4 regions of the Rhodoferax ferrireducens T118 genome follow, and region 4 is predicted to be linked to each of the others. Evidence: predicted binding sites of a transcription regulator. Region 4 holds the regulator's gene; each other region holds the start of a gene.
The links. Region 4 encodes FNR, which switches genes on or off when oxygen is low (the NO sensors DNR and NnrR bind a similar motif). Its sites were predicted from a motif close to TTGATNNNNATCAA; they were not measured.
Positions count from the first base shown of each region.

Region 1: RFER_RS01830 (ribonucleoside triphosphate reductase) is a predicted target of FNR. The motif match lies at 5,808-5,821, and genes of this name have one in related genera.
Region 2: RFER_RS04565 (universal stress protein) is a predicted target of FNR. The motif match lies at 1,773-1,786, and genes of this name have one in related genera.
Region 3: RFER_RS12180 (DASS family sodium-coupled anion symporter) is a predicted target of FNR. The motif match lies at 6,305-6,318, and genes of this name have one in related genera.

Region 1 is NC_007908.1:372,503-380,260, reverse strand. Features, by position in the region: gene RFER_RS01855 (CoA-acylating methylmalonate-semialdehyde dehydrogenase) at 1-1,294, shown strand, start outside; tRNA gene RFER_RS01850 (tRNA-Ala) at 1,362-1,437, shown strand; gene RFER_RS01845 (branched-chain amino acid ABC transporter substrate-binding protein) at 1,510-2,661, opposite strand; gene RFER_RS01840 (anaerobic ribonucleoside-triphosphate reductase activating protein) at 2,741-3,526, opposite strand; gene nrdD (anaerobic ribonucleoside-triphosphate reductase) at 3,471-3,674, opposite strand; gene RFER_RS01830 (ribonucleoside triphosphate reductase) at 3,676-5,703, opposite strand; gene glnE (bifunctional [glutamate--ammonia ligase]-adenylyl-L-tyrosine phosphorylase/[glutamate--ammonia-ligase] adenylyltransferase) at 5,857-7,758, opposite strand, start outside.
Region 2 is NC_007908.1:954,988-962,745, reverse strand. Features, by position in the region: gene RFER_RS04570 (penicillin-binding protein 1A) at 1-1,663, shown strand, start outside; gene RFER_RS04565 (universal stress protein) at 1,855-2,376, shown strand; gene RFER_RS04560 (DoxX family protein) at 2,494-2,889, opposite strand; gene RFER_RS23935 (hypothetical protein) at 3,020-3,325, opposite strand; gene RFER_RS04550 (cytochrome C) at 4,106-5,356, shown strand; gene RFER_RS04545 (c-type cytochrome) at 5,363-6,022, shown strand; gene RFER_RS04540 (YceI family protein) at 6,082-6,648, shown strand; gene RFER_RS04535 (SDR family NAD(P)-dependent oxidoreductase) at 6,968-7,732, opposite strand.
Region 3 is NC_007908.1:2,649,390-2,657,147, forward strand. Features, by position in the region: gene citF (citrate lyase subunit alpha) at 1-1,277, opposite strand, end outside; gene citE (citrate (pro-3S)-lyase subunit beta) at 1,297-2,169, opposite strand; gene citD (citrate lyase acyl carrier protein) at 2,166-2,462, opposite strand; gene citC ([citrate (pro-3S)-lyase] ligase) at 2,508-3,602, opposite strand; gene RFER_RS12175 (isocitrate/isopropylmalate dehydrogenase family protein) at 3,632-4,669, opposite strand; gene RFER_RS12180 (DASS family sodium-coupled anion symporter) at 4,680-6,125, opposite strand; gene RFER_RS12185 (heparan-alpha-glucosaminide N-acetyltransferase) at 6,610-7,386, opposite strand; gene RFER_RS12190 (peptidase U32 family protein) at 7,453-7,758, shown strand, end outside.
Region 4 is NC_007908.1:2,077,694-2,085,451, reverse strand. Features, by position in the region: gene RFER_RS09810 (FtsX-like permease family protein) at 1-2,060, shown strand, start outside; gene RFER_RS09805 (efflux RND transporter periplasmic adaptor subunit) at 2,077-3,264, shown strand; gene RFER_RS09800 (sulfite exporter TauE/SafE family protein) at 3,299-3,976, opposite strand; gene hemN (oxygen-independent coproporphyrinogen III oxidase) at 3,985-5,382, opposite strand; gene fnr (fumarate/nitrate reduction transcriptional regulator Fnr) at 5,523-6,251, shown strand; gene RFER_RS09785 (hypothetical protein) at 6,263-6,553, opposite strand; gene RFER_RS09780 (FixH family protein) at 6,588-6,875, opposite strand; gene ccoG (cytochrome c oxidase accessory protein CcoG) at 6,885-7,758, opposite strand, start outside.

The DNA.
Region 1 (7,758 bases), 1.7 Mb from region 4:
GAGCAAGCTCAAAACACTGCTGGAAGACAACGCCGAGCGACTCTGCGCCCTGCTCACCGCCGAGCACGGCAAGGTGCTGAGCGACTCCATGGGCGAGTTGCAACGCGGCATTGAAAACGTCGAATACGCCTCTTATGCGCCGGAGCTGCTCAAAGGCGAACACAGCAAGAATGTGGGTCCGTCGATGGACTCGTGGAGCGAATTCCAGCCGCTGGGCGTCACCGCCGGCATCACCCCGTTCAACTTTCCCGTCATGGTGCCGCTGTGGATGTGGCCGATGGCGATTGCCTGCGGCAACACCTTTGTGCTCAAACCGTCCGAGCGCGACCCCTCAAGTGCCTTGTTGGTGGCCGAACTGGCGCTGCAGGCCGGCCTGCCACCGGGCGTGCTCAATGTGGTCAACGGCGACAAGGAAGCTGTGGATGCGCTCTTGACCGACAAGCGCGTGCAGGCCATCAGCTTTGTCGGCTCGACCCCGATTGCCGAGTACATCTATGCCACCGGTTGTGCCCACGGCAAACGCGTGCAAGCCCTGGGCGGCGCCAAGAACCACGCGGTGGTGATGCCCGACGCTGACATCGCCAATGCCGTGAACGCCTTGATGGGCGCGGCTTACGGCTCGTGCGGCGAGCGCTGCATGGCGATTCCGCTGGTCGTCGCCGTGGGCGATGCCACCGCCGACGCGGTGCTGGCGGGCCTGAAAGCCGAGATCGCCAAAATGAAAGTGGGTCCCGGCACCGATAGCGCCAATGACATGGGCCCGCTGGTCACCAAAGCGCACCTTGACAAGGTCAAGGGTTTTGTGGACCAGGGTGTCCAGGAGGGCGCCACGCTGGTGGTGGATGGCCGCAATGTCCAGGTAGCAGGCCATGAGAGCGGCTACTTCATGGGCGCTTGCCTGTTTGACCACGTCAAGCCTGGCATGAAGATTTACCAAGAGGAGATCTTTGGCCCGGTACTGGGTGTCGTGCGCGTCAAGACCTTGCAGGAAGGCATGGACCTGATCAACGCCCACGAATACGGCAACGGCACCTGCATCTTTACCCGCGACGGCGAAGCGGCCCGCTACTTCAGTGACCACATTCTGGTCGGCATGGTCGGCGTCAACGTGCCGCTGCCGGTGCCGGTGGCGTATCACTCGTTTGGCGGCTGGAAGCGCTCCTTGTTTGGTGACCTGTCAGCTTACGGGCCGGATGCCGTGCGCTTCTACACCAAGCGCAAGACCATCACCCAGCGTTGGCCCTCAGCGGGGGTGCGTGAGGGGGCGGTCTTCAGTTTTCCGACCAATCGCTAGTGCGGCGGCGCTCAGACGCGCGCCGTCAAAAATAGGTTAAGCTGTGCGCCTGAAACGATTTATCGTGGGGCCGGTAGCTCAGATGGGAGAGCGCTGCGTTCGCAATGCAGAGGTCAGGAGTTCGATCCTCCTTCGGTCCACCATCCCTTAAATTTCAATCAAGGACTCGGCAGAAATGCCAAGTCCTTTTTTATTGCCTGCAGGGTCGCAGACGGTCAGTTCAGCGCGGCGCGCACGTCGTCCTTGTAGGTGTAGAGCGTGACGCTCGGCTGCGTCAGCTCGCCTTTGGACGTGAACGCGATGTTGGCTGTCACGCCCTTGTAGTGGGTCTTGCCAATAAAAGGCACATAGACCTTGGGGTCCACCGAGTTGGCACGCTTCATGGCGTCCGCCAGGACGAAGGTGGCATCGTAGGCGTAAGGGCTGTAGATCTGGAACTGGCCGGGGAAGCGGGCGTCGTACTTCTTCTTCCAGGCAGCGCCGCCCTGCATCTTTTGCACCGATGCTCCGCCGGTGGCGCAGGTCACGTTCTTCAATGTGCCCGCCTTGCTTGACAGCTCCGGCAGTTTTTCGGTGCACAGGGCGTCACCGCCGAAATATCTGACATTACTCATGCCAAGCTGTTCCATCTGGCGCAGCATCGGGCCGGCCTGGGCGTCGAGGCCGCCGTAGAAGATAGCGTCGGGTTTTTTGCTTTTGATGGCCGTCAGGATGGCCATGAAGTCGGTCGCCTTGTCGTTGGTGAACTCCTCGGCCACGATCCGCATGCCCTTTTGCTGGGCCGTGGCCTTGAACACATCGGCCAGACCTTGGCCATAAGCCGTGCGGTCGTCGATGACGGCGACCGTCTTGAGCTTGAGCGCGTCATGGGCAAAATACGCCAGCGCCGCGCCCAGCGCGTTGTCGTTCGCGATCAGACGAAACGTCGTCGGGTAGCCGTGCTTGGTCACGTCCGGGTTGGTGGCGGCTGCGGTGATGTGCGGCAGGCCGCACTTGTTGTAGACCATGGAAGCCGGGATGGTGGTGCCCGACTGCAGGTGGCCCACCACGCCCGCCACATGGGAGTCGCACAGCTTCTGCGCCACCGTGGTGGCCTGGCGCGGGTCACCCGCGTCGTCCTCGGCGGCCAGTTCGAACTTGATCTTCTTGCCGCCAATCACAAGCGCCTGCGCATTCAGCTCGTCGATGGCGAGGCGTACGCCGTTTTCGGTGTCCTTGCCAATATGGGCAATGCCGCCAGACGTTGGGCCGGCGTGGGCGATGCGGACGATCTGGACATCCTGGGCAAAGGCCACGGCAGTCGTCAGGCCCAACGCGGCAGCGGCGGTCAGGCGAAGTGACATGGGATAAGAGATGGCAAGTTTCATGGTTATTGATCCGGCTTTCAAATAAGGACAAAAGTGATCAGGGTTTACCCTGATTGCCTAATGTTACTACTTGATGCCGTCAGACTTGGCGCAAGGTAAAGCTGTCAAACAGGGCCGCCACCTGGGCCAGCAGCTCAGCGCCGGGGTAACCCAGGGTGGACCCGGCATTGAGTCGGGCATCGCCACAGCCGGTCGCGCGAAATACCTGCAGCACATAGTGGCGCACGCCCATGGCCTGCAAGGTTTTCGCCAGCGCCAGGATGTCGGCTTCGGTGTGCAGCGCGGGATGCACCGTGGTGCGAAATTCGTGCGCGATGCCGCTGGCCAGCACGAGCTGTGCGCTAGCGCGGGCCTGGCGAGCGCTGTCAGCGATGCCGGTGATGGCGTCGTAGCCCGGCCATGATGACTTGACATCCAGGCCGACCCAATCCACCAACTCCAGCACCTCGGCCAAACGCCGCGGGTACATGCCGGCGCTATGCAGGCCAACGCCAAAACCGAGTGAGCGCACCGCACGCATGGCATCAAGCAGACCGGGGTCCATGGTCGGCTCGCCACCGCTGAAGACGACGGCATCAATCAGCCCGACACGCCGCTTCAATAAGGCAAGCACGGCGCTCCATGACACCAGGCTGCTGCCGGTGCGTGGCTGCAGATGCGGGTTGTGGCAGTAGCCGCAGCGCCACGGGCAACCTTGGACAAATACCACGGCGGCGAGTTTGCCGGGATAGTCGGTAGCGCTGAACGGTGTGATGCCGCCTACTTTGAGGGTGAGCGCTGGCGCGCCGGCCGCCAACGCATCGACCCGATCAGGCGTCGGGCTGACTCGGGCTGCAGCAGCGCTCGTCAAAGTAAGTGCGCTCATGGAACTCGCCTTTTTTGCCGGTGTTGAAGGACGACATGGGGCGGTGGTAGCCCATCACGCGGGTCCACACCTCGCAGCGCTGGCGTTCGTCGTCGCGCAGTACGACAGCTTGGGGGGTCAGCAATTGTTGTTCGCTTAGATCGGTCATGTCAGTCTCCTTGGGTATTGGTTTCGAGTTGTTTGCGCGAAATGAGGTCGGCGTCGCATTTGGGGCAAAAGTCATGCCGTCCGCCCAGGTAGCCATGTTTCGGGCAGATCGAAAAGGTGGGCGTCACGGTGATGTAGGGCAGGTGAAAACGCGACAGCGAACGCTTGACCAGTTGGCGGCAGGCCTCGGCGCTGCTCAGGGGCTCGGTCATGTACAGGTGCAAGACGGTGCCGCCGGTGTACTTGCGCTGCAGATCGTCCTGCAGTTCCAGCGCCTCAAACGGATCGTCGGTAAAGCCCACCGGCAGTTGGCTGGAGTTGGTGTAGTAGGGCATGTCCTTGGTGCCCGCCTGCAGGATGTCCGGGAACTGTTTGGCGTCTTCCTTGGCAAAGCGGTAGGTCGTGCCTTCGGCCGGTGTCGCCTCCAGGTTGTACATGTGGCCGGTCTGGTCCTGGAATTCGAGCATGCGGGCGCGCACATGGTCGAGCAGGCGCACCGCAAAAGCGTGACCCCACTCGCCGCTGATGTCGTACTTGTCCTGCGTGAAGTTGCGGATCATCTCGTTGATACCGTTCACCCCCAGCGTGGAGAAGTGGTTGCGCAGCGTGCCCAGGTAGCGCTTGGTGTAGGGGAACAGGCCGTTGTCCATGTGGCGCTGGATCACCTTGCGCTTGATCTCCAGGCTGTCGCGGCCGAGTTCCAGCAGGGCGTCAAGCGCCGCCAGCATGGCCGCTTCGTCGCCGCGGTGCAGATACCCCAAGCGCGCGCAGTTGATCGTGACCACGCCGAGCGAGCCGGTCTGCTCGGCCGAGCCGAACAGGCCGTTGCCGCGCTTGAGCAGCTCGCGCAGGTCCAGCTGCAGGCGACAGCACATGGAGCGGATCATGTTGGGCTTGAGTTCCGAATTGATGAAATTCTGGAAGTAGGGCAAACCGTATTTGGCGGTCATTTCGAACAGCAGCTCCGCATTGGTGCTGTACCAGTCAAAGTCTTCGGTGATGTTGTAGGTCGGAATCGGGAAGGTAAACACCCTCCCCTTGGCATCCCCGGCCATCATGATTTCAATGTAGGCACGGTTGATCATGTCCATCTCAGGCTGCAGTTCACCGTAGCTGAACGCCATCTCCTTTCCCGCAATCACGGGAATTTGCTCGCGCAAGTCTTGCGGACAGACCCAGTCAAAGGTCAGGTTGGTAAAAGGCGTTTGCGTGCCCCAGCGCGAGGGCACATTGAGGTTGTAGATCAGCTCTTGCAGGCTCTGGCGGACCTCGTCGTAGCTCAGTTTGTCCTGCCGGACGTAAGGTGCCATGTAGGTGTCGAAGGAACTGAAGGCTTGCGCCCCGGCCCACTCATTTTGCAGCGTGCCCAGGAAGTTGACGATCTGTCCGACCGCGCTCGACAGGTGCTTCGGGGGCCCCGATTCGACCTTGCCCGGCACGCCATTCAGGCCTTCATGCAGCAGCGTGCGCAGCGACCAGCCCGCACAATAACCGGCGAGCATGTCCAGGTCGTGAATGTGGATCGCCGCACTGCGGTGCGCGGCGCCGACTTCGGGCGGGTAGACGTGATTGAGCCAGTAATTGGCAATGACCTTGCCCGAGACGTTGAGGATCAGTCCACCGAGCGAGTAGCCCTGGTTGGCATTGGCGTTGACGCGCCAGTCCAACTGCTGCAGGTACTCGTTCATGCTCGACTCGACATCAACCAGGGTTTTGCGATCGCTGCGCAATTTGTGGTGCTGCTCGCGATAAACGATGTAGGCGCGCAGCGTCTTGGGGTAACCGGCGTCAAACAGGGCAGATTCGACCGCGTCCTGAATCTGCTCAATGTGCGGGGTGACTTGACCGTGTACCTTGATTTTTGGAAGCACCAGGTAGTGGGTCAGTCGCTGCGCCTCGGTATCGTCAAACTCACCGCTGACCTGGGCGGCGCGTGCCAGGGCGTGGGCTATTTTGGCGCCGTCAAACGGCTTGATGCCACCGTCGCGTTTGATGATGTGGCTGAAAACGGGTGGCTTTGTTGCGCTCATCTTGTTCCCTTTGAACACTATAGGTAGTGTGGAACAGGATATTAACCACTAAATGTAGCGTTTGGATAGATTTGACCCTGTCAAGAGAATCTTTCTGTCTGCGGTTGATCCAAATCAGCAAATGGGCAAACCCGGACCCAGCCAGGCCGGGACTCAAGGGAGCGCGGCGCCGAACACCGCGTGCCACAGCGCCAGCACCGCATCGCGCTCGGCCTGCAGTTGCGGCAGACGAACCTGGTAGGGCTCATCATTCAAGCGTGCGCGGTGCTGCACCTGGCGCAGGGTACGGTAGGCGCTGGCCGCCGCATGGCCGACACCGACGGGCAACAGGCCCATCACTTCCGCGCGCTCAAGCAGGGCAATGTTGCCCAAGTTGTCAAGCAACTCGGGTAGCTGCGCCGACTGCGACAACACCAGATACTGCATGACGAATTCCGCATCGATCATGCCGCCGGGGCTGTACTTGACGTCAAAATACCCCTCTTTGCCAGCATGGGCGTCGCGCAGCCGCTCCCGCATCGCCTTGATTTCTGTTTTCAGGCCCTCTGCCTGGCGCGGCGCGGAGATGACCGATTTGCGAATGACATCAAAACGCTGGCGCAGCGTGTCGTCGCCCAGCACAAACCGGGCCCGCGTCATGGCCTGGTGCTCCCAGGTCCAGGCAGTGTTAGAGCCACGCTGCTGCTGGTAGTTGGCGTAGGCGTCAAAGCTGGTGATCAAGAGCCCGGCGTTGCCGTTGGGGCGCAACGCGGTGTCTATCTCGTACAGGTCGCCCTCGCCGGTTTTAACCGTCAGCCAGTTGATCAATTTGCGCACCAGGCTGGCATAGACTTCCGGAGCGCGCTCATCATCGTCGTCAAAGACGAACACAAGGTCCAGATCGCTGCCATAGCCAAGTTCCTTGCCGCCGAGCTTGCCGTAGGCGATGATGGCAAATTGTGGTGTTTCCCGGTGCCTGTTTTTCAGGCGACTCCAGCACCAGCGGGTGGTCACGCGCAGGACCGCCTCAGCGAGTGAACTCAAGTCATCAGCGACCGCCTCGACCGTCAACTTGCCTTCCACATCACGCGCCAGGGTACGAAACACCTCGGCGTGATGCGCGCGGCGCAGCAAATTGAGCAGGGTTTCGTCATCGTCTTCGCCGGTGCCCGCCAGCGCGGCACGTCGGTGATCGAGTTCATGCTCGAAATCGCTGGCAGAGAAGCGCTCATCCAGGAAGTCGGCGCTGGCCAACTCATCGATCACACCCGGGTGCAGCAGCAAATAGCGCGCCGGCCAGCGCGCCGCATCGAGCAGGCGCAGCAAGCGCTCGTGCACGTTGGGTCGCTCCAGCAACAGGGCCAGGTAGCTTTCACGCCGTAACAGCGGCTCCATCCAGTCCACCAGGCGTACGGCAGCGGCTTCGGTTGCTCGGCCTTCGCGCACCCACTGGGCGGTGCGCGCAATGAGACGCAGCAGCCGGGTGCGCGATTCTTCTTTCAAAGCCAGCACCCGCGGGTGCTCGCGCCAGTTGGCCACCCGCTGGCGGAACTGATCAGCCAGTTGTTCAAGCACTTCGTCAAAGCCGGGTGCGGCGGCCGACTTGGCGCCATTGCCCCCGTTGCAGCCCTTGCAGCTCTGATCCGCCCCGCCGCCGAGCAGTTTGTCAAATTCTTCGGCCACCACTTCGCGGTGCGCGTCGAGCTGGTGCAAGAGCTGGCACGCGGTGGCAAAACCCAGGGTGCTGGCGATCCAGGTCAGATCCTGGTCCTGCGTGGGCAACACATGGGTTTGCTGGTCGTCCAGGTACTGAATCCGGTGCTCGACCTGGCGCAAAAAGACATAGGCATCGGCCAGTGCCTGCGCCGTGTTTTTCGGCATCAGTCCCGCTTTGACCAGCCGCGGCAGCGCTCTCAGCGTGGCACGCGTTCTGAGCTCGGGAAATTGCCCACCGCGCACCACCTGCAGTAATTGAACAATGAACTCGATTTCACGAATGCCGCCACGCGACAGCTTGACGTCGTTGGCCCGCTCCGGGTGCCCGGCGCTGCGTTTGCTGGCATGTTCGCGAATCTG
Region 2 (7,758 bases), 1.1 Mb from region 4:
GCCTCAAGCGCCGTCAAGCATCAACCCGGTGGCTAACCCCAAAGGTGCCAAAGCGCGCCAACACCTGGTGCTGAGGCGCATGCGCGATCTGGGTTATATCAACGAAGCGCAATACAAGTCCGCGCTTCAGGAGAACATTCATACGCTCGGCGAAGGCCAGTCGATCAACGGCCATGCGCAATTTGTTGCAGAAATGGTGCGCCAGACGATGTACGCCCAGTTCAAGGAAGAAACCTACACCAGAGGAATCAGCGTCATCACTACGCTTGTGCAGTCCGACCAGGAGGCCGCATATGACGCAGTGCGGCGCAATGTAATGGCTTTCGACCAACGCCATAGTTACCGTGGTCCGGAGGCCCTTGTGGCTTTACCTCGCAACACCATTGAGCGCCAAAAATCGATTGAAGCTACCCTGCAACAACATCCCGCCAGTGACAAGTTATTGTCTGCTGTGACCATCGCTGTGACACCAAAAAGCCTGCGTGCGATATTGACCACTGGTGATGAGATCCAGATCGGCGCAGAAGGCCTGCGCAGGGCTGCAGCGGCCCTGGCGCCCACGGCACCATCGACACTCAAGATCAAGCCGGGTTCCGTGATCCGTGTGGTGCAAGATAGTCGGGGCCGCTGGAGCATCACGCAATTGCCCGTCGTAGGTGCGGCCTTTGTGGCGCTGAACAATCAGACTGGAGCATATCGCGCATTGGTGGGCGGCTTTGATTTCAATGCCAGCCAGCTCAATCACGTTACCCAGGCATGGCGCCAACCGGGGTCAGCCATCAAGCCCTTCATTTATTCCGCTGCGCTGGAAAAAGGTTTTTCGCCAGGCACCCTCGTTAACGATGTGCCGCTGACGCTGAGTGGTCTGGAGACCGGCGGTCAGCCCTGGCAACCACAGAATGACGATGACGTATACGACGGCCCAATCACCCTGCGTGTTGCACTTGCACAGTCCAAAAACGTTGCTGCAGTGCGCCTGCTGCGCGCCATTACGCCGAAGTACGCACATGACTTTTTGCCCCGTTTTGGCTTTGATGCCACCAAGCAGCCAGTGAACTACACCCTGGCGCTGGGCACTGGTTCAGTCACTCCCCTACAAATGGCGCAGGCCTACTCGGTGTTTGCCAACGGGGGTTTTCAGGTCAACCCTCACTTGATTAAAAAGGTAGTGGACACGCGTGGCACCGTGCTCTTTGAGGCCAAGCCGACTGTTCCCGCGCAGGAGACCGCGCGCGTGCTCGATGCGCGCAAGGCGTTCATCATTGACAGCATGTTGCATGAAGTCACTAGCTCGGGCACCGGTGCTGCCGCATCTCAAAAGCTTGGACGGCAGGACCTGGCGGGCAAGACGGGCACCAGCAGTCAGTCTTTCGACGGCTGGTTTGCGGGCTACAGCGGTGACACGACAGCGGTGGCATGGATGGGTTACGACGAACCCCGGTCTCTGGGTGGACGCGAGTTTGGTGCCACATTGGCGCTGCCCATATGGATCGATTTCATGCGCGTTACATTGGCCGGCATGCCGCTCAACCAAGCCCTGAAGCCGGCTGGAGTTACGCAATCTCAGGGTGACTGGATGCTTGACGAATTTCTAAACACCGGTGCCATTCGCACGCTGGACCTGGACGCTCCGCAAGCACTGGAGGAATTGGCTAGCCCTTGAAGGAGGTCTATTTGTAACACGCAAGGTGTCAGAGTATTGGCAGTCAGGGCTGTCTTGTCTTTTCGCAAGACATCTCCTTTACTGAAGTTTGACAGGACGCTGGTCTGCATTGATGCCTATCAATGCAGACTTCATTGATCGACCGACACTGTGCAAATTTCGACTAAATGCCACCGGCGGAGGTTAAATTTATGTACCAACGTATTCTTGTCCCTATCGACGGCAGCGCCACGTCCACCCTAGGACTTGACGAGGCTATCAAGCTGGCCAAGCTCACAGGTGCAAGCCTGCGCCTCATTCACGTCTCGGACGCATTGACGTTCGCCACAGGCTTCGAAACCTATGCGGCCTATGCCGCCGATGTGATTCCGCGATTGAAAGAGGCCGGCGAACAAATTCTCGAGCAGGGCAGAATCCGTGTCGCGGCCAGCGGCGTCAAGGTTGACACATTGCTCTTGGACGGCATGGTGACCCGGGTGTCAGATCTCGTCGTCGATCAGGCGAAGGCATGGGACGCCGACCTCATCGTCATCGGTACCCATGGCCGCCGCGGTGTGGGACGCTGGTTACTGGGCAGTGACGCGGAGCAGATTGTTCGCATGGCACCTGTGCCGGTGCTGCTGGTTAGGGCGCTAGAAGTTGAAGGTAACGCCGGCGCGACGGTGCGGGCAGGCGAAGCCGCCCGGGCTTCGAATCGCGCCGCACCGACTTGATCGTATTGCGCAGTGCATGCTCCCCATGCCATGGGCGAAATTTCTGTAGACAGTGCAACACGAAACGATGCAGCCATGGCCATTCGACCTCCGGTTAGCAGAACCTCGACCGGCAAACTAGTCGGGCTGCCTGGGTGCCATCAAGGCTATGGCCAGTGAGCCAAAGAAGTACAAACCCTGTAACTCTAATGCCCAGCCACCAGACTTGCCCAGTGTGAAGATTTGAGCGGTATGTGCCAATGCCACGGCGACAACCATGTTGAAGGCCATTACGAGGCCTGCCGGAGCAACAAAGCGGTTGGCCAGCACGAACAATGGCGCCACAACTTCACCAATCAGAACGCCATAGGCAATGAAAGCTGGGAGGCCGGAGCTAACCAGCATGCCTTCGATAGGCCCCAACCCGTGCATCAATTTGGACACGCCGTGCAACAGCATCAGTCCACCGACGGTCCAGCGCAGGATGAAGAATCCGACTTTAGGCTGGTGAAGCGAAGATATGTATTTGGTCATTAAACGTTACGTCAAGTCTCATGAAGGGAGCGGAGCCAAAATGAAAGCGGCACTGGTACCTTTACCAGATGCAGTTCACAAACCAATCCAAGCCTTGGACTTAGATGAGATTATTGACCCGCTACTCAATTCATTGAGAATTTACGGGACTAACGTTACTGTCAACAGGTTTTGTTACATGGTGCTTCGCGTTTTTAACATGCTTCACATGCTTGACGATTTTCGTGTGCTTGGCATGGTTAACGTGCCTTGCATGATGAATAGCCATCGGTTCTTGGACCTCTGTGTTGCCGGAATGAGCTCTGCGCCATGCAGCGTCACGTTCGGCAACGAGCTTGGCACCCATTTCAGCCGGTGACTCTGTTGGCGTATATTGCGCAAAGCTTGGGATTGCAAGGGCAGAGAGTATGCATGCAAGTGCAAGGGTGTTTTTCATAATATTGCTTCCCGTGAAGTTTGACCGTTGGTCCGACGGTACCGTCGAACTGTCAACAATCCACACCTGGCTCGGCGATGCGCGTTTATCGCTTGCAGGATTCCACGCGCCGGCCACGCTTTACCCTCATTTCGTTCTCTCGGACGGAATTTTCGCTTCGATGCTTCCACGCTGGGTTGCCGGCCGACAGGCGAACCCCAACCATGAGGGATTCGCTGCCAGTTCGTAGCGGCAGGCCGCATGTATCCGTTTGATATTGTTGTTGACACAAATGACCGGCTCCCGATTTTGTCAGTGACAGTCATCTTCGTCACTGACGCCACTGGCATCGCGATTGCTTCAGCTCCTGCCGAACCTGCCGTCAAGCGAACTGGCCGAAAGTCAAGACCCACTGGCAATTGCACGGCAAAGGCCACTGATGCGCAGAAGTTACACAGAATTCGAAAACGAATATCGGTTGCAGTTTTGGCCTACCTAAATCATTCATTTGATTGCACTTGAAATTTGTTTGGTCAAAAAGATATCAGGAACACATAAGTATTTTCGGCATCCAAACAAAAACAACAGAACTGCTTGTCTGTGTGTAAAGTGGCGTGCGCCAGGCCAAGAATTGACGCATCCTTGCAGCCTTGTCTGCTTGGTCTAAATGACTTCATGAGGCAGCAAATCAAACTATTGATGAGGGTCGCCACAATGTCATCTCCCGCACATCACACTCAGCTCAGTTCATGGGTTGCCACGACATCGGGTAGCGTACTGGTGTCACTGATCACACTATTAATGCCAATGCAGGCACAGGCCGTGCCGGCCTTTGCCCGACAAACCGGGCAAAACTGTGTTGCTTGTCACGCTGGCGGACAGTTTCCCGAGCTGACTCCCTATGGACGAATGTTCAAGATGACGGGTTACACCATCGGTGAGCGCACCATTCCGCTGTCTGTCATGGCTCTTGCCAGCAGCTCCAGCATTGCCAATGCCCCTGCAGACACAGTCAAAAACGGGACTCCAATCCTTGCAACCGCCAGTGTATTTTTGGCCGGCAAAATCACTGACAACTTTGGCGCCTTTACCCAAATTACCTTTGACCCCTATGCCGTTGACAACGGGGACGGATCATTCTCTGGTCATAGCAATGCGGACAACATCGACATCCGCTTTGCCAATCACATCATTGGCGACAAGCAGGACTGGATCTATGGGGTGAGCCTGAACAACAACCCCTCGCTGACTGACCCCTGGAACAGCGCGGCGGCATGGATGCAATATGTGCCGGTTCCGTCGCCATCGAGTTCCCAGTTCATTGACGGTACTGCACCCTATCCTGGATTCGCCTCGGGTGGCAACATCGCAGGGCTCAACACCTACCTGTATTGGAACAAGACTGTCTACGCTGAAGTGGGAACCTACCGTACCGCGGATCGGGCCCTTTCTTTCATGACTGCGGGAGTCAACCCCAGGACCCAACTGAGTGGCAGCAACAATCCCTACTGGCGCTTGGCGCTCTCCCACGAGTGGGGGCCACATAACCTGATGCTTGGTACCTCGGGGATGGTTGCGCATGTGTATGACGACCCAACTGATACGTCCGACCCGGCTTCGGTTGGACGGTTCCGCAATATCGGCATTGATGCCCAGTACCAGTACATTCTCGATCCGCACACGGTGACGGCCCAGTTGGCCTACATGAGAACGGAGCAAACATATTCGGATGCCGTGAGCGCTGGCCAGCTCAATCCTGGCCTGAGCGATACCAACATCGTGACGCGGGCCAAGCTGGGCTATACCTACCAGGCCAAATACGGCGGCAGTCTGTCACTCTTCAATCTGACTGGCAGCACCAATAACCAGAGCGATCCTGCTACCAGAGGCGCCACCTATGAAGCCTTCTATATTCCCGTGCAAAACGTACGCATTGGTGCGCAGTACACGCGCTACAGCAAATACCTGGGGGCAAGCACCAACTACGACGGTGCTGGGCGCAACGCCAGCGACAACAATTCAATGTTCTTGTACGTCTGGTTCGCGTATTAAGCACCCTTGCAACATTGGAGATTCAACATGAAATTTAATTCTATTCTTTGGGTTGCCGCCATGGGTGTGTTGGGCGCTGGCTGCTCCAACCTGGAACATTCCCGGGATCTGGGTAATCCCAAGGTTTCCGCAACGACGATTGCACAACAGGTCTGTTCTTTGTGTCACGGCATTGACGGCAATTCGGTTTCGCCGAATTTTCCGCGCCTTTCTGGTCAGACCCCGGAGTATTTGGTGGGGCAACTTGAGAAATTCCGAGGCCACCAGCGCTTGGATCCGCCCGGTTTCGAATACATGTGGGGGCTGAGCCGCGATCTGACCGATGAGCAAATTAAGGGATTGGCAGATTACTTTGCTAAACAGGCCCCCGCACAGAATGCCGCGATCGACGCCCAGCAATTGGCAGCAGGCAAGGTGATATTTGAGAATGGCGTGCCAAGCAAGGAGGCGCCTCCTTGCTTGGCGTGTCATGGACCCAAGGCGCAAGGTCTGGCAGCGTTCCCAAGGCTAGCCGGGCAACACCAGGATTACCTGGTGAAACAACTCCATGTCTTTCGGGAAACTGAGGGACGACCGGACACGCCCATGAAGCAGATTACTCATTTGCTGAGCCAGCAGGAAATGGAAGCGGTGGCTGGCTATTTGCAGGCGTTTCCCATCGAGTAATTGGGCGATTGCTCGCGCGACTTGGTCGGCAAGATTGGCAACCGTTTTTGGAGGCTTTTATGAAGAGATATCTGGTCATTTCCATTGTGCTGGGTACGGTCGTTACTTCAACGCTCGCGGCTGACACCTATACGATCGATCCGGCGTACTCCCCGGCAAATTTCGATATTGCACGAGTAGGATTTTCTTCGCAGCGAGGCACATTCAAGAAGACCCATGGCAAAGTCATTCTGGACTTGGTAGCCAAGACCGGCAGCGTTGATTTCACGATCCAGTCTGCGTCAATTGACATGGGGTCGGCAGCATGGACTAGCCATTTGTCTGACCCAGGCTTGTTCAACGTGAAGAAGTTTCCGACCATGAATTTCAAATCTGAAAAATTGGTTTTTAACGGAGAAAAAATTGTCGCGGCAGACGGGTTGTTCACGATGCTGGGTGTGACAAAACCGCTGCGCGTTACGGTCAAGGACTTTCAATGCGGGAACAGTTCGGTGGACAAGAGATCACTATGTTCTGGCAACATCACGGCGAAATTGAAGCGATCTGACTTCGGCTTGACCAAATACATCCCGGTGGTCAGCGATGAAGTGTCCATCAGCGTTCCGGTGGATGCCTATAAGAACTGAGCCGGATCAGATCTTTCGGTGCGAACCTGGAGTTCATCGGAACCGCAGCGGCAGTGAGAGTCTTGGAGTCTCCCGGGACCGCCCCCGATACCATGGTGCGTTCGGAAGTTTGCTTTGAATCTCTTCTTTTGACTGACTGCTTTGGGACTTTGATATCTGAGGTAGCTAAGTCCACTTTGTGTCTTTTCTTGACGGTGGCAGCTGAGTCGATCAGTCTTCAAGATCTACACCCGCAACAGACCCACTCCAGCCCTTCAACTTTTCATACTGCCACCCCAGACCGGACTCTCCCCGCCTGATCTTTCGTGGAGTCGCTGACTCAAACGAACATCCCCCCCGACACTTCAATGCGCTGTGCATTGATCCAACGGTTGGCAGGTGAGACCAACGAGGCCACCATGGCACCGATGTCGTCGGCTTCACCTACGCGACCCAGCGCAGTCTGTGACGCGACAATTGCATTGAGTTGCGGAGTGTCGCGCACGGCGCCGCCACCGAAATCGGTCGCAATGGCACCGGGTGCCACCGTGTTGACGGCAATACCCCGTGGCCCAAGTTCCTTGGCCATGTAACGGGTCATGACTTCCACTGCGCCTTTCATGGAGGCGTATGCGGCGTAGCCCGGCAAGGCAAAGCGCGTCAGTCCGGACGACAGGTTGACGATGCGTCCGCCGTCTGCCATCAGGGGAAGCAGTTTTTGCGTCAGAAAGAAGGCGCCCTTGAAGTGCACGTTGACCAGTTCATCGAACTGGACCTCGGTGGTGTCCATCAGGCTTGCATGCGTGCCGGTGCCTGCGTTGTTGATCAGTACATTGAATGTCGTGCGGCCCCCTTGCGCAAGAAGCACGTCGCGCACCTGGGCCGCAAAACCTGCAAAGCTGCTGCTGTCGGAAACATTGAGCGCAAGCGCCACCGCCTTTTGGCCCATGGCCTCAATTTGCGCGACGACATCGTTAGCTTCTGCCTGTTTGCTACGGTAGGTCAGGATGACGTCATGGCCTTGCCTGGCCAGGTGGAGTGCGGTGCTTTTGCCCAGACCACGGCTACCGCCGGTGACCAAAGCGATGGAGGGTGATGTTTGCATGGTGTGATTCCTTGGTGGTTGAGATG
Region 3 (7,758 bases), 570 kb from region 4:
GTGACCTTGTTGACGACGGTCGGGATGCGGCTGCGAATCAGCGGGCAGACGACAATGGCAAGATTGGCCGCCGCCGCCACGTCACAATGACCGCCCGAAGCGCCCCGCATCACACCGTCTGAACCGGTGAGCACGTTGACGTTGAAGTTGATGTCGATTTCCAGTGCGCTCAGGATCACCACGTCCACGCGGTCACAGTAGGTCCCCTTGGAACTCGGATTGGCGTATTCGTTGGTCGAAACTTCGAAGTGGCTAGGCGAAGTCCGCAGCGACTCCGTTGCATCAGCGTCGAAACTCTGGGTGTCGATGAGCTTCGCGATCAAACCCTTTTTGTGAAGTTCGACGATGCCGCCACTGATGCCACCCAAGGCAAACGCCGCCTTGACGTCCTTCTTGCGCATGCGGTGTTCCATGAACCGTGTCGCCGCGGTCGACGATGCGCCGGAACCGGTCTGAACCGAGAAACCGTCCTTGAAATACCCGGAATGCTCAATCACGTCGGCCGCAAAGCGGGCGATCAACAGCTCGCGCGGATCGCTTGTGACACGGGCCGCACCAACACTGATCTTGGATGGATCACCCACCTCATTGACCTTGACAATGAAATCGACCTGGTCCTGGGAGATGCTGACCGGCGTATTCGGAAAGGGTAGGAACTCCTCCGTCAGCATGATGACATTGCGGGCGAACTTGGCATCAACCTTGGCATAACCCAGTGAGCCGCAGCGCGATCTTCCGCTGACCCCGTTGGCGTTGCCAAATTCGTCACAGGCTGAAACGCCAAGAAAGGCGACGTCAATCGCGATTTCACCACTCTGAATCAGGTGCACTCGCCCGCCATGCGAGTGAATGTGGACCGGTTCCTCCATCAATCCGTTCGATATCGCTTCTGCCAGTTTGCCGCGCATGCCCGAGGTGTAGATGCGCCGGATCACGCCGCTTCGAATGTGTTCAATCAAAGGAGTGTTGCACGACATCAGCGACGATGCGGCCAGTGTGAGGTTCTTGAAACCCATGCTGGCGAGCAGTTGCACCACTTGATTGATGGTGCGGTCGCCCTCGCGGTACCCGTGATGAAACGAGATCGTCATGCCGTCCTTGAGTCCGGTCCGCTGCACTGCCTCCTCCAGGGTCTGGACCATCTTGCGGCCCAACTTTTGTTGTAAGTCCTTGAGGTATGGCGCACCGGCGCAAAAGCTCTCAAATGGCTTCAAGCCCTTGAGGGTCGGGTTGGATTGGAACAGCGCGAGCTGATCTTTGATAAGTTCCTGGTTCATGTCATTTGCCTTTCGCGATTTACTTGCGCACACCCGAGGCCAAAGCGCTCTGAATCACGCGACGGGCATGGTTGACGATGGGGGCATCGATCATCTTGCCGTTGAGTGCGATGACACCAAGGCCTTCACGTTCCGCTTTGTCGGCGGCCGCGACCACGCGCCTGGCATATTCGACGTCCTCTTCCGTTGGCGCATATGCGTTGTGCAGCAGCTCGATCTGGCGCGGGTTGATGAGGGACTTGCCGTTGAATCCCAGCCTTCTGATCAGATCGACTTCCTTGAGGAAACCGTCGTCGTCATTAACGTCGGAAAACACCACGTCGAATGCATCAATTTTTGCAACACGCGCCGCGTGCAATACGGCACAGCGCGCGTAGAACAGTTCGGTGCCGTCGCCGCGCTCGGTCTGCATGTCCATCACGTAGTCAAAACCGGCCAATGCGATGCCCATCATGCGCGGACTTGATGTTGCAATGGACACTGCATTGACAACGCCAGATGCCGACTCGACGGCGGCCATCAGTTGCGTGGAGCCGACTTCGCGGCCGCATGCATGCTCGATGCGCGCGATCTCCGCCTCCAGGCGGCGCACATCGTCTGCGGAGTCTGTCTTGGGCAGCCGCACGATGTGGGCGCCGCCACGCACCGCCGCCTCAAGGTCATCGAGCCCGAACGGGGTATCAAGCGGGTTGATTCTGACAACGGTTTCAATGTCCTTGTACAGCGGGTGCTGCAGCGCATGAAAGACCAGAATGCGTGCCGCGTCTTTCTCGCGCAATGCGACGGCGTCTTCAAGATCGAACATGATGGAATCGGGCTTGAAGACAAAGGCGGTACTCAACATCGCCGAGTTGGAACCCGGCATGAACAACATGCTTCGACGCAGCTTCATTGCAATTTCTCCCACTCGATCTTGACGTCTCCGACACTGCGCAAGACGGCTGTCTGCAGGCGGGCCCGAATGGCACAGTCCAAGGCGCCTTTGTCTTCGACTGTGACGTCACCTTCTGTTACGCCGAGCTTGCCCAGGGTATCGTCAATCACGGCGCGAATATGGGCGCCAAACTGACGCATCACTTCGCTTCGAATGTGAATGTCAAGCCGATCCGGCAGGCCAGGGGCCACCTTGACCAGCAGGTCGCTGGATTCCAGCGTGCCGGCGACTGCTTCCTTGATGATTTTCATGTTGATCTCTCGGTAAAAGGTGTCAGGAACTGAAGTGCATGGGCATTAACCGGTTCCGGTTGCGACGCGGGCACCCGGATCGAAATACTTCACCCGCAACAAATCCAGGGTGGCCTGCGGCACCAGATCCGCCATGTGTTCGAAATCGTCCGCACGCAGGTAGCGGCGCACTTTGGACGCCGAAATGGCCATGCCAGAATGGGCTATGCGCTCAAGTTCGACCACCTCGATCGCGGGCGCCTTTGATGCGGCTTGCATCAGCCAATGCTTCATGTCGGCGTTGTATTTTTTGGTGACCTCGCAGAACGGCTCGGTCCCGACGAAACGGTGCGTAATGCCCAGCGCGGGTGCCACATGCTCACGAAAGATAATCAGGTCGAGCGCGGTATGACATTGATCAACAATGCCGCGGTCTTTCAGGAAATAGCTCGGAAACGTCGCCTTGGAGATCATGTAGATCGACCCGGGGTGAACTGTCGTGCGGGGCATGTTCTTGAGACCGTCCCGCACCAGCGCGAGACGATCCTCGTAGGTGATGAGCGAAGAATTTTCGCCGACCACAAATACATGCAGCCAATCACAGGCGTCTGAGGCTTGCTGCGCCAGGTATTGATGGCCGAAGGTGAAAGGGTTGGCGTTCATCACGATGCTGCCAATCTTGTTTCCTGGCTCACGCGTGGCAGCGAGGCTGTCGCAATAGCGCGCCAGGCCAACCGGGGAATTCTCCATCAGGGCGATGGTGCCCGGCATCTCGACCAAGGGATAGAAGCCACAGCGCGAAAACAGCGCTTGGTTCTCGGGTTTCGTGTACAGAAACAAGTGGTAGCGCCCCATGTCTGCTGCCAAATTGGTCACTTCGGATATCAGGCGCAAGGTAATGTTTTGACCGCGTAGCGAAAGAGAGACGGCGACACATTTGATGATGTTTTCACCCATCCCGGCACAGGCCACCAGTTTGTTGGCCGCACGGACCGTCACGAAGTCCGTGATATTTCCATCCAGCTCCAGATCGCAGCTTCGCAGAAATTCGGCAATCTCGTCCTTCAGCTTCGGATTGTCAGAAAAATTCTCGACCGCCCAGTCCAGGCCGCCACTAGTGAAGGATTGGTACTCCGAGTAGTAGTCCTGGATTACATGCATTTGAATTGGCCGCCATCACAAACTGGTTCTTAGCCGGTCCTAATCCGGCTCACCAGCGCCTTCGTGAACGCGGCGGTGCTGGCCGTGCCGCCGAGGTCGCCGGTGCGCACCTTGTCGATGTTCAGGGTTTCATCGATGGCTTTGCGCAGGCGAGCGGCCAGTTCGGGTAACTTGCAGTGGTCGAGCATCATCGCGGCTGCCAGCATCAGGGCGATTGGATTGGCAATGCCCTTGCCCGCGATGTCCGGGGCCGAGCCATGTACCGCCTCAAAGATGGCCGCATCGGCCCCGATGTTGGCACCCGGCGTCATGCCCAGGCCACCCACCAGCCCGGCGACCAGGTCGGACAGGATGTCACCGAACAGGTTGGTGGTGACCAGCATGTCGAATTGCCAGGGGTTGATCACCAGCTTCATTGCGCAGGCATCAATGATCACGGTCTCGAGTTCAAAGCGGCCCTTGTACTTGCGTTCGTACAGGTCGATGCCGGTTTCCAGGAAGATGCCGGTCAGCGCCTTCATGATGTTGGCCTTGTGCACGATCGAGACCTTCTTGCGCCCGGTCGCAACGGCATGTTCAAAGGCGAATTCCAGCAGGCGCCGGCTACCGGCCCGGGTGTTGATGCCGGTGGCCATGGCCACCGCACGCGGGTCGTCGTCGATCGGGATGTAGTATTCATGACCGATGTACAGGCCTTCGAGGTTCTCGCGCACCACCACCAGATCGATCTTGTCGAAACGCCCGCCCGGGATGATGGTGCGGGCAGGGCGCAGGTTGGCGTAGAGCTGGAACTCTTCGCGCAGTCGCACGTTCGATGAGCGGTAGCCGCCGCCCGAAGGCGTCTCCAGCGGGCCTTTGAGCGCCAGCCGGGTGCGCCGGATGCTGTCGAGTGTGGCGGCTGGCAAGGGGTCGCCCGCAGCCTGGATGCCGCCCAGACCGGCGATCTGACGGTCCCAATCGAAGGGCGCATGCAGCGCATCAAGTGCAGCCAGGGTGGCGTCAACGATTTCGGGGCCGATGCCGTCTCCGGGAATCAGGGTGACGGGAATGAGGTTGGAAGAATTCATTCGCTGATCCTCACAGGCCCGACTGCAACCAGGGCAGAACGATCAGGATCAGCCCTGCGAAGTACACCAGACCGAATATCAGGCCAAGCTTCCAGAACTGCGCTTTGCCGATGTAACCACTTCCAAAATAGATCGGTGCCGGACCGGTGGCGTACGGGCCAATTACGCCCATCAGGCCCAGACTGTACATACACAACATGGTCAGCGTCGGAACCGAAAGACCTGGAATTGCCGCCCCTACCGACAGCACGACAGGAAGCACTGCCGCAGTGTGCGACGTGAGACTCGAAAAGAAGTAGTGAATCCAGAAGAACAGCGCGACCAGTGCAATCAGCGCCCACGTCGGTGAAACCCCATGCAAGGGCGCGGCAAACGACTCGGCAACCCATTTGATAAAGCCGATTTCGTTCAAACCTGACGCCAGGGTGAGCAGTGAAGCCAGGAAGATAAACACCTCCCAAGCGCCCTTCTCGGCGATGATGTCGGCGAAGTCAATGACTTTGGTCACCAGCATCAGCGAGATGACCACCAGTACCACCATCGTGGCGTTGATGTAGTTCGATCCGAAGAATGGAACCGTGATGCTCTTGTTGGCCCCGGTGATCCACAGAAACATGGCGAGCAGAACAAACGCCGTCATCAGCCACTCGTTGCGCGACATAGGGCCTTTGATGTTGAGTTGGTCGGCAGCCCACTCCACGATTTCCGGACTCTCCTTCACTTCGGGTCTGCACAGGACGTAACTCAACAGCGGCACCAACAAGATCAACAGGATGCCCAGCGGTGCGAAGCCGGTGAACCATTGTGCCCAGCTCACATCAACACCGACGGTTTTCTTGGCGATGCTCAGCGCGGCCGCATTCGGTGCCAGTGCGGTAAAAAATAGCGAACTGGTCACGCCTGTTGTGGCGAATGCCGTCCACATCACATAGGTGCCGATCTTGCCCGCCGTGGGCCCGGGCTCTGATCCGAAGATCTTGGGAATGTTGCTGATGATCGGGAAAATGGTGCCCCCGCTGCGCGCCGTGTTCGACGGGGTTGCCGGCCCTAGCAGCACGTCGGCAAAGGCCACGGCATAACCCAGACCCAGCGTTCTTTTGCCGAGCAACCTGACCAGTTGCAACGCAATGCGTTCGCCCAAACCGCTTTTTCGGTAACCCACGGCGAACATGAACGCGCCGACGATCAGCCAGACGGTGCCTTCCGAGAAGCCGGCAAGCGCCCACTTGATGGATTTGCCTGGATTGGGTTCGACATAACCCATGACCGCTGCGAACGTCAGGCCGATGAGGCCGACTGCACCCACTGGGAACGATTCGAACACCAGGCCTGTGATCACCGCCGCGAATACGGCGAAATAGTTCCACTGGTTGGCCACAAGTCCGGTGGGAATCGGGCTAAGCACGATGGCGAGCCATACGAACAATGGCGCTAGGGTCTTCCACTTGATTTTCATTGCTAACCTCTTCTGTTCAGCGGTCTTACCGAGAACCTCGACGTGCTGCACACCGCCAGCAGTTGATATGTCGGGCTTGCTCAGCGCATATCGCGCCGTTGCTGCAGCGAATGTATTTCCGACTGTCGGCGGCAACCCTTCAGCCAGCTTTCAGGTCTAGACAAAAATAGCGATGCGGGTTGAGGCAGATCAAAGAGGCCTTGATACAAACGCAAAGTGCGAGATTTCGGCAAGCTGAGCTTTTGAGTCCCCGTTCTTGGGATCTGAAATGATCTCTGCGAGAGTGATCCGATGCCAGCTGCTCTGGTCGCAATCCTTGCCTAATCGCCAGGAGCTTTCAGAATTCGGCCCGCAGAAGACGCGTCCCGCAGAGATTGGGGCCCGGGTCCCAATCTCTGCCGACACCATCGGCTCCCGCTGGGTAGATGAAGTCAAACAGTTTGGCCAACAACGCGCTCATAACCAGCCACAGAACCTCGCTGTGCTATTTTGCCAACCACCCGACGGCCATCAGACCGCCCAGCAACACCGGCTGGTGCAGCATGTAGTAGCTCAGACTCCAACGCCCCAGCATCGCCAGCGGTTTGAACGCCGCCGGCAGGCGCCATGACAAGGCGGCGCCATGGCGCGTCAACCATGTTCCGGCCGCCTCACCCCACCACATCACGCCCAGCCAGGGCAGCAGCGGCACGTAGTCTTCGGTAATGGGTTTGCGTGTAATCAGGCCCAGCCAGTTCAGTTGGGGGGAATTCAACATTTCGGCCAATTGGGCTGTAGCCTCCGTCTGAAGGGCGTAAGATGCTATTAATTGGATAGCAATTGCGCAGGCCCCCAGCCACCATAAACGCCCGCCCCAACGCGCTGTCAGGCGCGCAATGATCAGCATCAGCGCCATGCCGTGCAGGACACCAAAGTAGATATAACTTTGCGGGAACATCCACCAGGAACCAACCGTGACCAGCAGCGCACAGCCCAATATTTGCGCCCAGCGGCGCCAGAAGCGCGGCCAACGCTGTCCCTGCGCCACGGCAATGGCTTGGCCCAGTCCGGCACAAAATAAGAACAGGCTCACGATCAAGGTGCGTTGCCAGGTCCACAGCGGGGCATGATAAAAATCCTGCTTGATGTAGCCGAACTGGTTCAGGTCGAAACTGAAATGGAAGAAAGTCATCCAGACCATCGCCAAGCCGCGCAGGGCGTCCACGGCGTCAAATCGGAGGGACGATGAAGTGGCAGCACGGGTTAAGGGTTGATGCGTCATGGTGTAACGATAACCTATCGGTTCATGGCGCTTCAAACGCCATGGGGTCCGGGGATAATCGGGCCTATGTCACTGCTTGACCATCAACTCGAACTGTTAGCCCCGGCGCGTGACGCCGACATTGGCATCGAAGCCGTCAACCACGGTGCCGACGCCGTTTACATCGGTGGTCCGTCCTTTGGCGCGCGCGCCAATGCGGACAACAGCGTCACCGAGATCGCCCGGCTGACGCGCCATGCCCACCGCTTCAACAGCCGTGTCTTCGTCACGCTCAACACCGTGCTGCGCGATGACGAGCTGGAGCCATCGCGCAAGCTGGTTTGGCAACTGTATGACGCGGGAGTGGATGCCCTGATCATCCAGGACATGGGC
Region 4 (7,758 bases):
TCATTGGCCGCTTGATCGGGCTTGACGCGCGCTCACCGCAGCGCCTGAACAAGGTGCATCTGCGCAGCGGGCGCATGATAGCGGCGCATCACAGTGGCGCCATCGAAGCGCTGGTGTCAGAGGGCTTTGCGGTTGGGCGCCAGCTCAAGCCTGGCGACCGCATTGGTGCGCTGATCAACGGCCGGCGTGAGGAACTGCTGCTGGTAGGAATTGCGCTCTCGCCCGAGTACATCTTCGCGGGCATGGCCGGCTCACCGGATCAACGCGGCTTCGGCGTCTTCTGGATTGACCGGCAGGCGCTGGCCGCCGCTTACAACATGGAAGGCGCTTTCAACCAGGTGGCGGTGCGACTTGGCCCCGGTGCTACCGAGGGGCCCGTCATCGACCAACTGGACCGCTTGCTCACGCCCTATGGCGGGATCAGCGCCCATGGCCGGGATCAGCAGATGTCCCACATGATGCTCAACTCGGAAATCCAGGAGCAGCGCGTGCTTGGCACGGTATTGCCGAGCATTTTTCTGGCCGTGGCCGGGTTTCTGTTGAATGTGGTGCTGAGCCGGCAGATTGCGACCCAGCGCGAACAGATTGCCGCCCTGAAGGCGCTCGGTTACGAGAACCGGGCCATCGGTCTGCACTATTTGAAACTGGTGCTGATCATCGTGGTGTTCGGCCTGGCCCTGGGGCTGGCCATTGGCGCCACGCTGGGGCACTGGTTCGTCGGCATTTATGCCGATTTTTTCAGATTCCCGCAATTGCGCTACCGCGTCAGGCCCGAACTGATCCTGGCCGCCATCAGCGTGGCCACGGCGGCGGCGGTGCTGGCCACACTCACGGCCATTCGGGCCACGGTGCGACTGGCACCGGCCGAAGCCATGCGCCCACCCGCTCCTGGTCTGTACAAACCGATGCTGATTGAGCGCTGGGGCTTGCAGCACTGGTTCTCCCCGGCGGTTCGCATGATTTTGCGCACCATGGAACGTCGCCCGCTGCGCACGGCGCTGACCGTCTTTGGTATCGCAGTCGCGATGGCGATCGTGATCACCGGTTCGTTCTGGCGCGACTCCATCGGGGGCTTGATGGACACGCAGTTCAATCAGGTTCTGCGTGGGGACGTATCGATCGGTCTGATCGAGGCCACGCCGACCCGCATCCAGCATGAAATGGCCAAACTGCCGCATGTCACGGCGGTGGAAGGAGTCCGCACGGTCGCCGCACGGCTGGTCAACGCCAATCACAGCTGGCGCGGCGCCATCCAGGGAAAACCTGAACAGCCCGAATTGCACCGTATCGTCGGTCTGGAGCGTCAGGTCTTCAAGCCGCCGCGCAGCGGATTACTCCTGACAGACCGCCTGGCCGATCGGCTCAAGGTCAAGCCGGGCGACACCGTGCGCCTGGAGTTTCTGGAAGGGCGGCGTGAGGCGCTGGACATCAACGTGGCGGGGGTCGTGACCGAGATGCTGGGGATGAACGCCTATATCGAAAGACACGCATTGAACGCCCTCCTTCGGGAGGGCGATATTGTCAATCAGCTCACCGTCGCCGTGGACCGTGGGCATGACGCAGAGCTATTGAACGAACTCAAAGAGCTGCCGCGGGTAGCGATTGCCGTCAGCAAGTCGGTCATGAAACGAAACATCGAGGAGGTCACCGCGCGCAACCTGATGGTGTTCAGCGGCATTCTGACCGCATTTGCCACCGTCATCGCCATCGGTGTGGTCTATAACAACGCCCGTATCGCGCTGGCGGAGCGGGCCTGGGAACTGGCCAGTCTGCGTGTGCTGGGATTCACCCGGGGCGAGGTGTCAGCCTTTCTGCTGGGCGAACTGGCGATTGAAATCGCGCTGGCCACACCATTGGGAATGGCACTGGGCTACTTTCTGGCATCGACCATTGTTGGCTTGATCAAGACGGATGAGTTTTATTTTCCTTTTGTGATCCACCCCGCCACCTACGCCTACGCTGTCCTGTGCGTGTTTGGCGCCGGCATTGTCAGCGCGCTGGTTGTGCGGCGCCGGGTGGATACGCTGGATCTGGTCGGTGTGCTCAAAACACGCGAATAGGAAAACTGGAGAAAGAATGAAAAGAAAAGTATGGATTGGGATCGTTGGCTTGCTGGTGCTGGCGCTCTTGGGGTGGGCCTTCATGCCGACCCCGGCAGAAGTCGAGATAGCGGCCGTGACCCAGGGACGGTTTGAACGTTCTGTGCAGGAGGACGGCAAGACCCGCCTGCGCGACCGCTATGTCGTCTCGGCGCCGCTGGCGGGTCGCGTGGCGCGCATCCTCCTCAAACAAGGCGATACGGTGATGCGCGACGCCCCCGTCGCGACATTCTGGCCCGTGGCCCCGGCACTGCTTGATGAGCGCACCCGCGCCGAGCAAAGTGCACGCATTGGTGCGATGCAGGCCTCGGTAGCACGGGCACAGGCCAACGTCGGGCGAGCCGGCGCGGCGCTTGACCAGGCGCAGGCGGAACTCAAACGCAGCGAAGCGCTTGCCCAACAGGGTTTTGTTTCACCCAACCAGAATGAAACCGGGCGACTTGCCGTGCGCCTGCGCGAGAAAGAGCTGGAAAGCGCGCGGCAAGAAGAGGCCGCCGCGCGCCATGAGTTGGAACAGTCACGCGTTGCCTTGCGCCAGTTCTCCCAGATCACGCCGGGTGGGCGGCAACGTGCCTATGACGTCAAGGCGCCCGTCTCAGGCAAGGTTCTGAAGGTGCAGCAGCAAAGTGAAGGCATCGTGATGGCTGGCACACCGATCATGGAACTGGGCGACCCGACCCAGCTTGAAGTGGTGGTGGATATCCTGACCGAAGATGCCGCGCAGATCAAGCCGGGCACCGCGGTGCAGCTCTCAAACTGGGGTGGACCCGACGTGCTGACAGGACAAGTTCGGCTCATCGAACCGGCGGCATTCACCAAAGTCTCGGCTTTGGGGGTGGAAGAACAGCGCGTCAATGCGATTATCGACATCACCTCGCCTCCCGAAAAATGGCAGGCATTGGGCGACGGGTTCAAGGTGGATGTGCGTGTGCTGGTCCAAGTCGTGGAAAACGCGGTCATGATTCCGGTCAGCGCCTTGTTTCCGGTTGGTGCCCGCTCAGGCCTTTTTGTGCTGGACAAGGGCCATGCTCGCCTGAAAGAGATTGAAGTGGCAGCACGCAACGGTGCCCTGGCCTGGGTCAAGACGGGGCTGACCAAGGATACTCAGGTGATCGTCTACCCGGACACCAAGCTCAAAGACGGCGACCGGGTCAAGACGCGTTGAAACCGGGCGCTCGGAGTCGGCAAAAAACGACTCGTCAAGGCGTTGCGCACCAGGGCGCGGCGTCGTGGGCATACGCCATCCACAAAGCCCAGACCGAACTGGCAGCCAATGCCAGACCGGCCAGGCGCACACCCCAATCGCCAGCCCCATTACCCCGCAAACGCAGCCATAACCAGGGACCCGCCATCATGGAGACACTGGTGCCTAAGGCAAACAAGGCCATTACCCAGGCGCCTTCAAGGGCATGGCCTGTCAAAGCGGCAACCAGCAGCGCCGAATAGAGCAAGCCGCAGGGCAAAAAAGTCCAGAGAGCGCCAATCACCAGTGGCGCACCCCGGCCCCGCCCGGCAGCCAGGGAGCGTGCACCAATCCATATTTTTTTGCCCGCCTGCTCCAGCCAAACCGGTTGCTGCGCTTTCCAGAGTAACAACAGGCCCAGCACCAGGGTTGCGACATGAAACAGCGTCCACACCGGGCGCAACGCGGCCGACTGCACCGTCAACCAGCCCAAACCCTGCATCGAGGCTGCCGCCAGCGACCCGAGTGCGGAATAGCCCAATACCCGACCGATCTGGAAGCTCCACATGGCTGAATTCTTGCGCGGGCCTGCTGCTTGCCCGATCCCGGCACAGGCAGCGCCACACATGGCAATGCAGTGCGGCCCTCCGGCCAGGCCCATCAACAAGGCGGTGACAGCCAGAGAGGATTGCATTGACCCGATCAGATAATCTTGGAAAACCGCGCGCGCGTGCGGTCGGTCTGCAAATAGCGATCAAACACCATGGCCACGGCGCGGACAAAAAACCAGCCCATGTCAGTGACCTGAATGCCGACATCGTCCACCGTGACCATGCCCTGATCCGCCAGCTTTTGCAGGGCTTCCATTTCAGGCGCAAAGTACTTGCGAAATTCGATCAGATGCGCCAACTCAATGGACTCGAACAGAACTTGCCCTTGGCACATGATGGCCATGATCACGGCGCGACGCAACAGGTCGTCACGCGTCAACGCCAAGCCGCGCACCACGGGGAAGCGCCCCTGATCCAGATAGTCGTAATACTCTTCCAGGGTCTTGGCATTCTGGCTATAGGTGGCGCCAATCCGGCCGATCGACGACACGCCAAGTCCAATCAGGTCGCAATCGGGTTGGGTGCTGTAGCCCTGAAAATTGCGATGCAGCCGACCTTGCCGCTTGGCAATCGCCAGCGAGTCCGTCGGCAATGCAAAGTGGTCCATCCCGACATAGACATAACCAGCACCCATAAAAGCGGCCATGGACCGCGCCAGCATGGCCACCTTGGCCGCACCGCTGGGAATCTCCACGGTCGGAATGCGGCGCTGGGGCTTGAAACGCTCGGGCAAGTGGGCATAGGCGTACAAGGCAATACGCTCCGGCCGCAACTCGACCACCTGCGCCAGTGTGCGGTCAAATGACTCCGGGCTTTGCAGAGGCAGGCCATAAATCAGGTCCGCATTGATGGAATCAAAACCGCGTTCGCGGGCGGCTGCCACCAAGGCAAAAACCTGTTCGGCCGGCTGCACACGGTGTACCGATTTTTGAACATCAGGGTCGAAATCCTGAATCCCAAAGCTCAAACGATTGAATCCCAACTCGGCCAAGGTATCGAGCCGCGACGCGTCGATGGTGCGCGGGTCCACCTCGATCGAGTATTCACCGCTTGGGGCGAAGGTAAAGTTGCGCCGCAACATGGCCATCAACTCGCGCAGCTCATCATCCGTCAAAAAAGTGGGACTGCCACCACCCAGATGCAATTGGGTCACCGTTTGTCCTACACCCAGTTGCTCCGTGTGCAAATCGACTTCGCGGCTCAGGTAGCGCAAATAAGGGCCGGCCCGATCATGGTGCTTGGTGATGATCTTGTTGCAGGCGCAGTAATAACACAGGGATTCACAGAAAGGGATGTGAACATATAAAGACAATGGCAGCGTCATGGCCGCCCCCCCAGCCCGCCGAAGCTTCAAGGCTTGGGTATAGTCCTCAACTGAAAATGCCTCAACAAAACGGTCCGCGGTGGGATAAGAGGTATAACGCGGTCCCGATACATCGAAACGACGGATGAGGTCTTCGGAAATTGGTTCAGCAACGGCTGTGTTCATGGAAATTCCTTGTCAATTTTGACAAATGTGCCTCAATAATTGAAATCGTCTCTTGACCTAGATTGAATCATAAAGAAGTGTAAGACCTAAAAAATTGACCCACATCAGGACAGGTCAATGATTAGTGCCAAAATGACATCATGAACCCTCACACCATCAAAGTCGCATGCTCAAACTGTAACTTGCGGGAGCTGTGCATGCCCTTGGGCCTGAGTGAAGAAGAACTCGATTTGATCGATGACATGGTCGCCGCGCGGCGCACGGTCAAGCGTGGCTCTCTTCTTTTTCGCAATGGCGAGAAGTTCACCAGCCTGTATGCCATTCGCACCGGTTTCTTCAAAACCTGTGTAGCCTCCGAGGATGGACGGGATCAGGTAACGGGCTTCCAAATGGCCGGCGAAGTCGTGGGTCTCGACGGAATCGTCAACGACTACCACACGTGCGACGCCGTTGCCCTGGAAGACGCTGAGGTCTGTGTCATGCCATTTGATCGTATTGAAGAGCTGTCACGCGCAGTCAATTCACTCCAGCGCCACGTCCACAAGATCATGAGCCGCGAGATCGTACGCGAGCACGGAGTGATGCTGCTGTTGGGCAGCATGCGCGCAGAGGAGCGTCTGGCTACCTTCCTTTTGAATCTGGTTCAGCGACTGCACGCCCGCGGCTTCTCGCAGTCAGAATTGATACTCCGCATGACGCGCGAAGAAATTGGCAGTTTTTTGGGTTTGAAACTCGAAACCGTGAGCCGCACATTTTCAAGATTCGCTGAAGAAGGCATCGTGGAAGTCAAACAACGTCATGTCCGCATCCTCAACACGGACGCGTTGAAGGATATTGTCAATCCAAAATCCGGTGCCGGAACAGCCTGAGAAAAACCGACTCAGCAGCGCCCTTGCTTGGAGCAGCTCTCCGGGCGTGCATTCGCCGGCAAAGGGCAGCGGTTGACTTCAAACGGCGACATCGACAGCAAGGTGGTCAAGCCACTGGCCAACATGGTGATGCCCCAAAAGACAAAAAACGCCATGGTGTAAACACCCTGACGGGAAAACCCGATGGGTTGCCCGAACCACTGCAGGTCCTGCGGATCGACCATTGCAAATACAAGCACTTCAAGCACACCAGCCACCAGAAAGGCAGGCCAGATAATCCACATTAAGCGTTGCGACAACATAATCGGGCGTCCTGTATTTCAGAGGTCATTACGTTCAAGGCCTATGGACAGCTTTGGAACCGGTGACAAAGCCAGTCTGCGCATGGTTACGGGCCTGCAGGGCTGGTGCCATGCTGGCAGCCTGCGCATCATCTCCCAATGTCTTGTTGATTTCAATCCCCTGGCGGTAATAGTCTTCGGTAATGACCGGATCAGGTCTCGTCACGGCAAGATACAAAGTAACAAAAGCGGCCACGACCACGATAGCCGGACCAGCCACGACCAGCCAAACATAGCCAAACTTCCACCAGGGTTCAGGAGATTTGAGGGTATCGTTTTTCATAAACTATCCTTATTGCGGCACCAAAAACACGGATTTTTCTGCATCATGGACATGCATGTCAATTGATTCAATTTCGAATTTGATCGGATGTGAGCCGGGCGGCGCCACTTCGGGTGGCAACTGGGTCCGCACCACCAGCCAGCGCGCCTGCGCTGCGGGTACCGTCAATTCGTTGTCCGAGGTTACTTCAAGCCCAGGTAGACCAGACACCGTGACTTTGAAGCGCTGATCCGTTTCAGTGGCGTTCATGACTTGCAGACGGTAGACGTTCTCAATCTTGCCCGCCTCGACCACGCGCGCCATGACACCGCGATCCCGGATCACATCAACCCTGAACGGTTTGCGCAGCGCCAGACTGGTCACCATCGCGATCACAATCGTCGCCAGAATGGCGGTGTAGACCAGAATGCGTGGGCGCAGCACGTGACGCAAGGTTTGCGACTGGGTCCAATGCTCCTGCATGGCGTGTTCGGTGGTGTACTTGACCAGGCCGCGTGCGTAACCCATTTTGTCCATCACTTCGTCACAGACATCGGCGCAGGCACCACAGCCGATGCACTCATATTGCAGGCCTTTGCGGATATCAATGCCGGTCGGACAGACCTGGACACACAGGCTGCAATCGACGCAGGCACCCAGGTTCAACTGGGCGGGATCGGCCTTGCGTGAGCGGGCCCCGCGGGGCTCGCCGCGCTCGGTGTCGTAGGTGACGATCAGCGTGTCTTTATCAAACATGGCGCTTTGAAAGCGCGCATAGGGGCACATGTGCTTGCAGACCTGCTCGCGCATGAAGCCGGCGTTGCCGTAGGTGGCGAAGCCATAGAAGAAGGTCCAGAACACTTCCCAGGAGCCCATGCTCATCTGCAGGAGGTCGACGCCATGT